DNA from 3 places in the Microbacterium sp. JZ37 genome. Region 1 is predicted to be linked to each of the others. Evidence: predicted binding sites of a transcription regulator. Region 1 holds the regulator's gene; each other region holds the start of a gene.
What was found. The regulator HspR, encoded in region 1, represses chaperone genes until heat shock. The targets are predictions, from matches to a motif close to AAGTTGAGTCNNNNNGACTCAACTT.
Positions count from the first base shown of each region.

Region 2: GC092_RS05185 (ATP-dependent Clp protease ATP-binding subunit) is a predicted target of HspR. The motif match lies at 1,955-1,979, and genes of this name have one in related genera.
Region 3: GC092_RS15980 (Hsp20/alpha crystallin family protein) is a predicted target of HspR. The motif match lies at 1,562-1,586, and genes of this name have one in related genera.

Region 1 is NZ_CP045253.1:3,255,117-3,259,024, forward strand. It holds gene GC092_RS15035 (DUF1852 domain-containing protein) at 1-105, shown strand, start outside; gene GC092_RS15040 (methionine synthase) at 123-1,163, shown strand; gene GC092_RS15045 (flavin reductase family protein) at 1,150-1,728, shown strand; gene GC092_RS15050 (heat shock protein transcriptional repressor HspR) at 1,751-2,188, opposite strand; gene GC092_RS15055 (DnaJ C-terminal domain-containing protein) at 2,234-3,214, opposite strand; gene GC092_RS15060 (nucleotide exchange factor GrpE) at 3,292-3,908, opposite strand, start outside.
Region 2 is NZ_CP045253.1:1,154,023-1,157,930, forward strand. It holds gene GC092_RS05165 (histidine kinase) at 1-384, shown strand, start outside; gene GC092_RS05170 (EI24 domain-containing protein) at 360-1,115, opposite strand; gene GC092_RS05175 (helix-turn-helix domain-containing protein) at 1,150-1,359, opposite strand; gene GC092_RS05180 (DUF2975 domain-containing protein) at 1,360-1,845, opposite strand; gene GC092_RS05185 (ATP-dependent Clp protease ATP-binding subunit) at 2,026-3,908, shown strand, end outside.
Region 3 is NZ_CP045253.1:3,458,589-3,462,496, reverse strand. It holds gene GC092_RS15990 (IS3 family transposase) at 1-486, opposite strand, end outside; gene GC092_RS15985 (helix-turn-helix domain-containing protein) at 483-809, opposite strand; gene GC092_RS15980 (Hsp20/alpha crystallin family protein) at 1,081-1,518, opposite strand; gene GC092_RS15975 (DUF7059 domain-containing protein) at 1,700-3,223, shown strand; gene GC092_RS15970 (CCA tRNA nucleotidyltransferase) at 3,369-3,908, shown strand, end outside.

The DNA.
Region 1 (3,908 bases):
CAGCTCGCTGTCACGCAGGGGAAGTACGCGCAGGAGCACTTCATCGAGCCGAACCGCGAGCTGCTGGAGCAGTGGACCGCCGGCGACCCCGTTCTCGTCGCATGACCCCCGGAGGACCATCCATGACCCCCGCGCTCCTGCCGACCTCGATCGTCGGCAGCCTTCCCAAGCCGTCGTGGCTCGCCGAGCCGGAGACGCTCTGGTCCCCCTGGAAGCTCGAGGGCGCCGCGCTGACCGAGGGCAAGCAGGATGCGATGCGCATCGCCGTCCAGGAGCAGACGCGCCGCGGCATCGACATCATCGGCGACGGGGAGCAGACGCGCCAGCACTTCGTGACGACGTTCATCGAGCACCTCGACGGCGTCGACTTCGCGCAGCGCAGGACTGTGCGCATCCGCGACCGCTACGACGCGAGCGTGCCGACGGTCGTCGGCGCGGTGCACCGCGAGCGCCCCGTCTTCGTCGACGACGCGGCGTTCCTCCGTGCGAGCACCGACCGCCCGATCAAGTGGACGCTGCCGGGCCCGATGACGATGGTCGACACGCTCTACGACGCCCACTACCGGAGCCGCGAGAAGCTGGCGTGGGAGTTCGCGACCATCCTCAACCAGGAGGCCAGAGAGCTCGAGGCCGCGGGCGTCGACATCATCCAGTTCGACGAGCCCGCCTTCAACGTCTTCCTCGACGAGGTCAAGGACTGGGGCGTCGCCGCCCTCGAGCGCGCGTGCGAGGGGCTGCGCGCCGAGACCGCCGTGCACATCTGCTACGGCTACGGGATCAAGGCGAACACCGATTGGAAGGCGACGCTCGGCTCGCAGTGGCGCCACTACGAGGAGTCGTTCCCGCTTCTGCAGCGGTCGGCCGTCGACATCGTCTCGCTCGAGTGCCACCACTCCCGCGTCCCGCTCGAGCTCGTCGAGCTCGTCCGCGGCAAGAAGGTCATGCTCGGCGCGATCGACGTCGCGGATGAGACGGTCGAGACCCCCGAGGAGGTCGCCGACACCCTCCGCCGTGCGCTCGCCTATGTGGACGCGGACAAGCTCGTGCCCAGCACGAACTGCGGCATGGCGCCGTTCCCCCGGGAGGTCGCGCTGCGCAAGCTCAGCGCGCTCAGCGCGGGCGCGGCCATCCTGCGCGAGGAGCTGGCCGATGCGCGCGTCTGAGGCGTCGCCCGCCGACGCACCCGCCGAGACCCCGCGCCACGGCTTCGCGCCGTCGCTGTCGCCCGACGACTTCAAGGCCCTCTTCCGGGGGCACCCCGGGGGCGTCACCGTCATCACGGCGGATGCCGGCGACGGGCCCGTCGCCCTGACGGCGACCTCGGTCGCGTCGGTGAGCGCCGAGCCCCCGCTCCTGGTGTTCTCGATCTCGGCGCTGTCGTCGGCGTCGGACGTTCTCTCGCGCGCCGAGACCGTCGTCGTGCACTTCCTCGACGCTCACGATCTGGAGGTGGCGAAGCTCGGCGCCGCGAGCGGTGTCGACCGCTTCGCCCAGGAGCACCCGTGGACGCGCCTGGCCACGGGCGAGCCCGTGTACGAGGGCGTGCGCGCGTGGGTGCGCTGCGCGGTCATCGACCGGATGGATGCGGGCACGTCGACGGTCGTCGCGGCCCACGCACTGCAGTCGCACATCGAGCGCGACGTCCACCCGGGCGACGCCGGCGACGCGCTGGTCTATCACAACCGCACGTGGCACCGCCTCGGCGAGCACTCGCGCATCGAGCCCTGACGGCCGCGCGCGCCTGCGGGCGTCAGTCGGTGGGACGCCAGAGCACGACGTCGGTCTGACGGCGCACGCGGGTGCCCGCACGCAGCGTCACGACCGCGCCGTTCGCGCTCGTCGCGAACACGCGCGCGCCCGGACGCTGCTCGCGCTCGGCGCGCAGCTCGCGCTCGAGCTCCCGGACACGGCCGCGCAGCTCCTGCACCTCGTTCTCCATGTGCAGGATGCGTTCGATGACGGCGAGGCGCACACCCTCGGACGACAGCCGCGCGACCTCGCGCAACTGGTCGATGTCGCGCAGCGAGTAGCGCCGCGATCCGCCGCGCGTGCGCCCGGGGACGACGAGGCCCATGCGGTCGTACTGCCGCAGGGTCTGCGGGTGCATGGCGGCGAGCTCGGCAGCCGCCGCGATGGGGAAGATCGGCGCATCGGGGTCGATGTCGGCCGGGTCGACCGGGATCGGCATGGTCCTCACCTCCTGAAGGTGTCGGGGGCGGATGGCGGCAGCGGGCTACTGCTTCGCCTTCGCCATCATCTCAGCGCGGGGGTTCTCCTTCGGCTCGGCCTCGCGGTAGGCGAGAAGCGCCTCGCGCGCGGCGTCGTCGAGATGCGACGGCACAGCCACCTGCACCTCGGCGAGGAGATCGCCCGTGCCCTTGCTGGACGCGATGCCGCGTCCCTTGACGCGGAGCACGCGGCCGGAGGGCGTGCCGGGGGCGACACGCAGCTTCACGGGGTCGCCACCGAGCGTCGGAACCTCGATGGTCGCGCCGAACACCGCCTCGGTGAACGTGATCGGCACGGTCACGCGGACGTTCAGGCCGTCGCGCGTGAAGACGGGGTGCGATCGGACCGCGACCTCGACGACGATGTCGCCGCTCTCGCCTCCGTCCGGCGAGGGACGCCCGCGCCCGCGCAGGCGGATCTTCTGGCCATCCGCGACACCCGCGGGGATCTTGACCTTGAACGGCTTGCCGTCCTCGCCCTGGAGCGTGATGGTCTCGCCCTTGGCGGCCGTCGTGAAGTCGATCGTCGTGCGCGCACGCACGTCGGCGCCGCGCTGGGGGCCGCCGAAGCCGCGGTACCCGCCCGTCGACTGCCCGAAGCGGCCGGAGCCGAAGCCTCCGCCCCCGCCGGAGAACATCGAGAAGATGTCGTCGAAGTCGCCCGGGGACGCCGTGCGCTGCTGCGTGAACCGGCTGAAGACGTCGTCGAACCCGCCGCCGGCGCCGCCGGGCGCGGTGAACCGCGCACCCGAGCCCATCGCGCGCAGCTCGTCGTACTCCTTGCGCTGCTCGGGGTCGGAGAGCACCGAGTACGCCTCGCTGATCTCCTTGAACCGCGACTCCGCAGCCGCGTCGCCCGGGTTCGAGTCGGGGTGGTACCTGCGCGCGAGCTTGCGGTAGGTCTTCTTCAGATCCGCGTCGCTCACGTTCTTGTCGACGCCGAGGATCTTGTAGAAGTCCTTGTCGAACCAGTCCTGACTGGCCATCTGCACCTTCTTCTTGCGAATGCTCTACGCGTGATCCGGAAAGCGGTCGGCCCCGCCGCAGCGGGGCCGACCGGGAGTCATTCCGCCGGGACGGCGACGACGACCTTGGCGGGGCGCAGCTCGACGTCGCCCAGCAGGTAGCCGACCTCGACGACCTCGAGGATCGTGCTCTCCGTCGTGCCGGGAACCGGCTGCTGGAAGATCGCCTCGTGACGCTGCGGGTCGAACGTCTCGCCGGTCGCGCCGAACGCGACGACGCCCAGGCGCTCGGCGACGCCGCGCACCTTGGCAGCGACAGCGGAGAACGGGCTGCCCTCGGCGAGGTCGCCGTGCTTCTCGGCCCGGTCGAGGTCGTCGAGCACGGGGAGGAGGCCCTTCACGGCCTCGCCCCTGGCACGGGAGATCTCGATCTCGCGCTGCTCCTCGGTGCGGCGACGGTAGTTCGCGTACTCCGCCTGGAGGCGCTTGAGGTCGTGCAGGAGCTGCGTCTCGTAGTCGCTCTTCTCCGCCTCCGCCGCCTCGTCGGTCTGCTCGGCGCCGAGGATGTCGTCGACCGTCAGGCCGTCGCCCTCCTCTGCGGTCTCAGCCGGCTGCGCCGCGGGGTCGGAAGCGGCGGCTTCCGACCCCTCGGCGTCCGGCTGGACCTCGTCGCCGTCGGGCTGCTCGCCCTGGGGCTCCTCGAAGTCCTTGTCCG
Region 2 (3,908 bases), 1.4 Mb from region 1:
GCGACCGCACGGACGGCTGCCGTGCTCGTCGGACTCGAGGCGGTGGGCGTGCTCGCCCTCGCCGGCTGGCAGGTGCTCGCCCTCGGCTCGGCGGATGTCGCCTCGATGCCCAGCGCGATCGCCCTCCTCCTGCTCACGCTCGTCGGCGCCCTCGCCGTGGGCGCCTTCGCGCGCGGCATCGCACGGGGTCTGTCCTGGGGACGATCCGGCGCGATCGTCGTGCAGCTGCTCATCATCGCGGTCGCGATCGGCGCCGCGACGGGGGAGTACGCGCACGTCGCCGTCGCGGTCGGCCTCGCGGTCCCGGCCGCGATCGTGCTCGCCGTCCTGCTCTTCGCCGCCCGCGATGCCGGGCGGGCTCAGCCCCGCGCGCTCGACGACTGAGCGGAGCGCCGCTCGAGGAGCGTGTGCGCGAGGAGCGTGCTGCCGGCGACGGCGGCCGGCATCGCGACGATCGCGCCCAGGGGCACGAGCAGGCACACGTGCGTCGCCATCCCGAATCCCGCGACCCGTGCGCGGGAGCCGCGCCGCAGGGCCCGTCGCTCCTGCGCCCCGATGCCTCGCGCAGACAGCGCACGGGCCGTGAGCTCGTCGGAGAGCACCCAGCCGGAGAGCGCGGCTCCGACGACGGCGGCGAGCGGTGCGCCGACCACCGGGACGAACCCGAGCGCGACGCTCGCGACGGCGATCGCGAGCCCGCGGGCGATGAGCGACGCGCTGTCTGCGACCGATCGCCAGAAGCCGTACGCGCTCTCGGGAACGGAGCCCGTGCGCGCGGCCTCGACCGAGCGCCAGACCCGGTCGTAGAAGGGCTCGCCCACGAGCAGGGTGAGGGCGGTGAACGTCGTCACCGCCACCACGAGTCCACCCGCGAGCACGGCGGCGCCGATGAGCACGCGCACGAGGATGGTCCAGATCGCGGCCCAGTCCTCCGCCCAGGGGGTGAGGCCCTCGGCGATCGCGGGAAGGAGCGCTCCGAGGGTGATGAGCGCGGCTGCCATCGCCGCGCCGACGATCGCGGCGGGGATGAGCGCGGCCGCCATCACGCGCGGATCTCGCCGCCACCAGCCGAACCCCTCCAGCAGCGTGCGCACGCCCGCCCAGAACTCGCTCATGCGTCCATGAAAGCAAACGCCGTGCGCCGCGGGCTCACTCCTCGGGCTCCCAGCGGAGCAGATCGCCCGGCTGGCACTCGAGCGCCTCGCACAGCGCGTCGAGCGTGGCGAAGCGGACGGCCTTGGCGCGTCCGTTCTTGAGCACGGCGAGGTTGGTGGGGGTGATGCCGATCCGCTCGGCGAGCGCGCCGACGGACATCTTCCGGCGGGCGAGCATGACGTCGATGTCCACGATGATCGGCACTCAGATCACCTCGCCGAGCTCGTCCCGCAGGGCCTGCGCCTCGTGCTCGCGCGCGATCGCCTGCCGCAGCAGCGCCTTCATGACGACGACGAGCAGCGCCATCCCTCCGAGGACGAGCGACGCACCGCAGACGAGGCCGACGAGACCCGGGGCCGCGCTGCCCGGGGCGAGGAGGATCGCGAGCGCGAAGGCGAGCAGGGCGGCCGCGGCGATCGCCCCGATGATGACGTCGACGTAGCGGAAGGACGACTCCGAGAAGATCGAGCCGCGCCGGACCCTGGTGAGGAGCTGCCACACGCACACCCCGAAGACCTGCATCGTCGCGACGCCGAGCCCGAGGATGACCACGAAGGCGACCCGCGATGCGGTCTCCACGCCCTCGAGGTCGACCCAGATCAGCGGGAGGAGGAACGCCTGCACGACGACCGAGCCCGCAAGGGCGAGGGCGATGACGACGCGCAGGATGAGGATCGTCGCTCTGCTCACGGTCGCTCCGTTCGTTGAATCACAGCGGAAATCTATCGATAGTCGTTCGATTGTGCAAGTCGCTCGACAGATTCTTGCGGGCGGGAATAGCGCGCACGGGATCGCGTTGATCTTGATAGACTCCGACTCAAGTTCCATACTTGATAGGGAACGACGCAACTTTCAAGGAGATGCCGGGACATGCCCGAGAACAACTTCCCCCAGGATGGGCCGAGCTCGTTCGACGAGTTCCTCGCGCGCTATCTGCAGGGCGAGCGTGCTCGCGCGAGCCGCTCGATCGATCTCAGCCGCTTCCTCAGCTCGCGCACGCAGGAACTCCTGCAGCGGGCGGGGCGCTACGCCCTCGGTCGCGGGCAGCTCGAGCTCGACGCGCTGCACGTCCTCCACGTGCTCGTCGGCGACCCGACCGTCGCCGACGCGATCTCGCGCGTCGGCGGAGACCCCGAGGCGATCGCACGGGAGGCCGAGGAGCGCCTTCCGCGCGAGGGTGCCTCGGCCCACGTCGACGCCGCCGCGGTGACGGCGGCCGTGCAGCGGGCGCTGTTCCACGCGTTCCAGGTCGCGCGCTCGTCTGGCTCGACCTATGTGGACCCCGAGCACCTCTTCTTCGCCCTCGTGCTCGCACAGGACACGCCCGCCGGGCAGATCCTCGCACGCTCGGGCGTGACCGCGGAGGCCCTCACCCAGGGCGCGCGCGAGAGCGTGGACCCGCAGGCCGCGCCCGAGCAGGGTGCAGGGCGGACCGCGGGCGGATCGATGCTCGAGAAGTACGGCACCGACCTCACGGCGCTCGCGCGGGACGGCGCGCTCGACCCGGTCATCGGCCGCGCCGACGAGATCGAGCAGACGATCGAGATCCTCTCGCGCCGGACGAAGAACAACCCCGTGCTCGTGGGCGAGGCCGGCGTCGGCAAGACCGCCGTCGTCGAGGGCCTCGCGTCCGCCATCGTCGCGGGAGCCGTTCCGGAGCAGCTGCGGAACCGCCGGGTCGTCGCACTCGACCTCCCCGCGATGCTCGCGGGCACGCGCTACCGCGGCGACTTCGAGGAGCGCCTGACGAAGACGATGGAGGAGGTCGCCGCGCAGAAGGGCGAGCTCATCCTCTTCATCGACGAGATCCACACCCTCGTGGGCGCCGGCGGCGGGGGAGAGGGAGCCATGGACGCGGGCAACATCCTCAAGCCGCGTCTCGCTCGCGGAGACCTGCACCTCGTCGGCGCGACGACGCTCTCCGAGTACCGCAAGATCGAGAAGGACGCCGCGCTCGAGCGCCGCTTCCAGCCCGTGCGGGTCGGCGAGCCGTCGCCCGCGGACGCGATCGCGATCCTCGAGGGGCTCCGCCCGGCGTACGAGGAGCACCACCGTGTCACCTACACCGACGACGCGCTGCGGGCGGCCGTCGAGCTGAGCGACCGCTATCTGTCCGACCGCGTGCTGCCGGACAAGGCGATCGACCTCATCGACCAGGCCGGCGCCCGCGTGCGGCTGCGTCTGGGCGCTCCCGTCGACACGCAGGAGCTCGTCGCGCGTCTCGCCGAGCTCGAGGCGGAGAAGAACGCCGCGGTGTCGGCCGAGCACTACGAGGAGGCCTCCCGCATCCGCGACGAGATCGCGACCGTGCAGGCGCGCCTCGCCGATGCCACCTCGGCCGACGGAGCCGGCCGCGCGATCGTCGACGAGCCTGAGATCGCGGCCGTCATCAGCCGCGCCACCGGGATCCCCGTGAACCGCCTCACCGAGAGCGAGCGCGAGCGTCTCGCCGGTCTCGAGGAGGAGCTGCACGCCCGCGTGATCGGCCAGGACGATGCGGTGACGGCGGTCGCCAAGGCCGTCCGCCGCAGTCGCACGGGCATGGGCGACGCCCGCCGCCCGGTCGGGTCGTTCCTCTTCCTCGGGCCGACCGGCGTCGGGAAGACCGAGCTGGCGAAGGCGCTCGCGGCGAGCCTGTTCGACGACGAGAGCGCCGTGGTGCGCTTCGACATGAGCGAGTTCGGCGAGCGGCACACCGTCTCGCGCCTCGTCGGGGCCCCTCCGGGATACGTCGGATACGACGAGGCCGGTCA
Region 3 (3,908 bases), 200 kb from region 1:
CGGGGACCGGCTGGTCGAGTACGCGATGATCTCCCGGTTGCAGAGGTCCATCACCGGCGACAGGTAGAGCTTCTCGTCGCCGACGCGGAACTCGGTCACATCCGTGACCCACTTCTCATTCATCGTCTCGGCCGTGAAATCACGGTCCAGGATGTTCTCGGCGATCTGCCCGACCTCGCCCTGGTAGGACACATACCGCCGTTTCCGGCGGGATGTGGAGGCCAGACCGAGCTGACGCATCAGCTTCAGCACGGTCTTGCGATCGATCTGCCACCCGTCGTGCACCAGCACACGGTGCACGCGCCGATACCCGTAACGGCCCTTGTTCACGGTGAACACGTCCGTGATCGCGGCCTTCAGCTCCGCATACGGGTCCGGGGCGTCGCGGCGGGCCTGGTGATAGAAGAACGTCGACCGGGCAAGCCCGGCCGCGGCGAGCAGGTCGGTGAGGGAGTGTTCTGCCTTGAGGGTCACGACGGCGTTCACTTTGACCGTCGTTGCTGCTCCATCAAGGCCCGCAATTTTCCCAAGTACGCGACCTGCGCCTGCAGCCGCGCGTTCTCCCGCCGCAACCGCTCCAGCTCAGTCGCCTCGCTCGGGTCAGCGTTCCGTTCGGGTGGTCTGCCCGTGCGTTTGGGGCGCAGCGCGTCCTCGCCCTCGTTCCGGTATCTCCGCGCCCACGTCTCGATCAGCTTCGGAGACGACAGATCGAACTCGCGAGCCAGTTCCGCCTTGGTCTCGCCGGCGAGGAACCGGGTGACGATCTCGAGTTTGCGTTCGAACGAGTACGACGCCTTCGTCGGCTTCATCAGCAATGTCCTACCCTCACGCACCCGCCACCGGTCATAGAGCCGGCGCACCGGATTCAGACGCGATTCGAGTCGCGTGGCGACCGCATCCGGACCCCACCCGACCTCGAACAACGCTACCGCCGCCTCCCGCTGGTCATCGGACAGTGAACTACGTGGATGCATGAAACTGCTCCCTGGAAGTCGGAACTGAATTCAACAGTCCAACTTCCAGGGAGCAGTTCACGATCGCATCTGCCCCTCTCCCTGTGCGCGCGGATGATCCGGGGGATCAGGAGGTGAGCTCCGGGGCCGTCAGCGTCTGGCTGCTGTCGCCCGAGCGCTGCACCTCGATCTTGCGCGGCTTCGCCTTCTCGCTGATCGGGATGAGCACGCTCATCACGCCGTTCTCGTAGGTCGCCGTGATGCGCTCGGTATCGATGCCCTGGCCGAGGTTCAGCTGACGCATGTACGCGCCCGTCGGCCGCTCGCGCGTGATCCACTTCACGCCCTCTTCGCTGCGGCCCGTCCGCTGCGCGCGGATGGTCAGGAGCTGGCCGTCGACATCGATGTCGACGCTTCCGGGATCGATGCCGGGAAGGTCGGCGCTCAGCACGTAGTGGTCTCCGTCGCGGTAGAGATCCATCGGCATGAGGCGGGGGCCCTGGCGGTCGAAGAGCTGCTCGGCCACCCGGTCGAACTCACGGAACGGATCGAAGAACATCGCCATCGTGATCGTCCTCCTCTGTTCGCTCGGCGCTGTTCGCAACATCACCTTGAGTCGCATCGACTCATGTTTCAAATTAGCACTCTCAGGGGGAGAGTGCTAAAAGTGCGCTGTGAGCTCCCTTCGAGCTCGCTCGGAGCGGCGCGGGGAAGCGGATGACACGAGCGCGCGGTTGAATGGTCGGGTGACCCCGCGCCCCGATCCCGCCCTGTGCCGCGACCTCGCCGCCGACCTCTCGGCCGCGCGGTTCCGATCCGAGGCGCTGCGCGCGATGTGGGGAGTCGAGGCCGATGACGCGATCGGGCGCGGGCTCCGCGCCCCCGCCCTCCGGGCCATCCGCGAGCGCGACGACGCGCTCGCCGTCCTCGCGCGGCTGCTCGTCTTCGGCGTCGGGCAGCCGCTCGCCGCGGTCGACGCCGCGCTCCCCCGGGTCGGCGCCAGCGGGCTCGTCGCACTCGGACTCGCCGCGGTCGACGCCGACGTGGTCGCGCCGCTCGCGGTCATCCGCCCCCAGTCCTTCCACGACGACCGCGGTCCGGGCGAGTGGCTGCTCGCGAGCGATCTCGACGAGATCGCCCTGGGCGGGGGCGCGCTCGCGGAGGATCACGTGCTCGGCGCGGGCGGAGCATCCCTCACGCTGGCCGGTCTGCAGCTTCCGACTCCCGTGCGGACGGTCCTCGACCTCGGCACGGGGTGCGGCATCCAGGCCCTGCGCGCCCGTCGCTTCGCCGACCGGGTCGTCGCGACGGACATCTCCCGGCGCGCCCTCCGCTTCGCGGGGCTGAACGCGGCGCTCGCGGGCGCGACGGGCATCGAGACGCGGGCCGGGTCGCTGTTCGACCCCGTCGCCGGCGAGGTGTTCGACCGCATCGTGTCGAATCCGCCGTTCGTCATCACGCCGCGGGTCACGGGCGTGCCCGAGTACGAGTACCGCGACGGAGGGCTCGTCGGCGACGCGCTCGTGCAGCAGGTCGTCGCGGGCGTCGGCCGCCACCTCGCTCCGGGCGGAACCGCGCAGTTCCTCGCGAACTGGGAGACGAAGGACGGCGTGCCCGGGCTCGACCGCATGCGCGCGTGGGTCGAGGCGTCCGACGTCGCTCTCGAGGCGTGGGTGATCGAGCGCGAGGAGCTCGACCCGATCGCCTACGCCGAGATGTGGATCCGCGACGGCGGCACGACCCCTGGCAGCCCCGCGCACGACCGACTCCTCGACGCCTGGCTCGACGACTTCTCCGAGCGAGGCGTCACGGCGATCGGCTTCGGCTACGTGCTCCTGAGGAGAGCGGATGGCGCGCCGCGGCTCGCGCGCTATGAGCGCGTCACGCAGGCGATCCCGTCGGAGGGCGCGCTCGGCACGCATCTCGCGGCGGTGCTCGCGGCGCACGACCGCATCGCGCCGCTCCCCGACGCCGAGCTGCTCGCCCTGCGCCTGCGGGCGGCGCCCGACGTCACCGAGTCGCGTCACCACCTCCCCGGCGCCGCGGACCCCAGCGTGATCGAGCTGCGTCAGGGCGGCGGCTTCGGGCGCTCCGCGCAGGCCGACCCGGCGCTCGCCGCGCTCGTCGGCGCGTGCGACGGGGAGCTCGCCCTGGGGCAGATCGTCGCGGCGCTCGCGCAGCTGCTCGAGACGGACGAGGACGCGCTGCGTGCGGGGCTCCTGCCCGCCGTCCGCGAGCTCGTCCTCGACGGCTTCCTCGCCCCCGCCTGACCCCGCCCCCGGCCCCCGGGCCCGGCCCCGGCCTCCCGGTCCGTGAGACTAGCGCTCGTCGTCGAGACCAGTGCACCCGGCGCTGGCCTCGACGACGGACGCTAGTCTCGGGGCCGCCCTGCGACCGCCCGGTACCCTGGAAGCCATGCTCAACATGGCCGCCGGTCTCGCGCGCCTCGGCGACCTCGCGGCGTCGCCCGTGGTCGCGACCCTCGCGCAGGCGTTCGCCGATGCGGGCCACGGCCTCGCGGTCGTCGGCGGACCCGTGCGCGACGCCCTCCTCGGGCGGACGACGAACGACCTCGACTTCACGACCGACGCGCGCCCCGACGACATCCTGCGGATCGTCACGCCGGTGTCCTCCGCGCAGTGGGACATCGGCCGGGCGTTCGGCACGATCGGCGCGCGCGTGCAGGGCGAGCAGGTCGAGATCACGACCTACCGGGCCGACAGCTACGACGGCGAGACGCGCAAGCCGACCGTCGAGTTCGGCGACACCCTCGAGGCCGACCTCACGCGACGCGACTTCACCGTGAACGCGATGGCGCTGCGCGTCCCCGACGTGCGGCTCGTCGACCCGACCGGCGGCGTGGAGGACCTCGTCGCCGGCGTCCTGCGCACGCCGATCGATCCGCGGGTCAGCTTCGGAGACGACCCGCTGCGCATGCTGCGCGCCGCCCGCTTC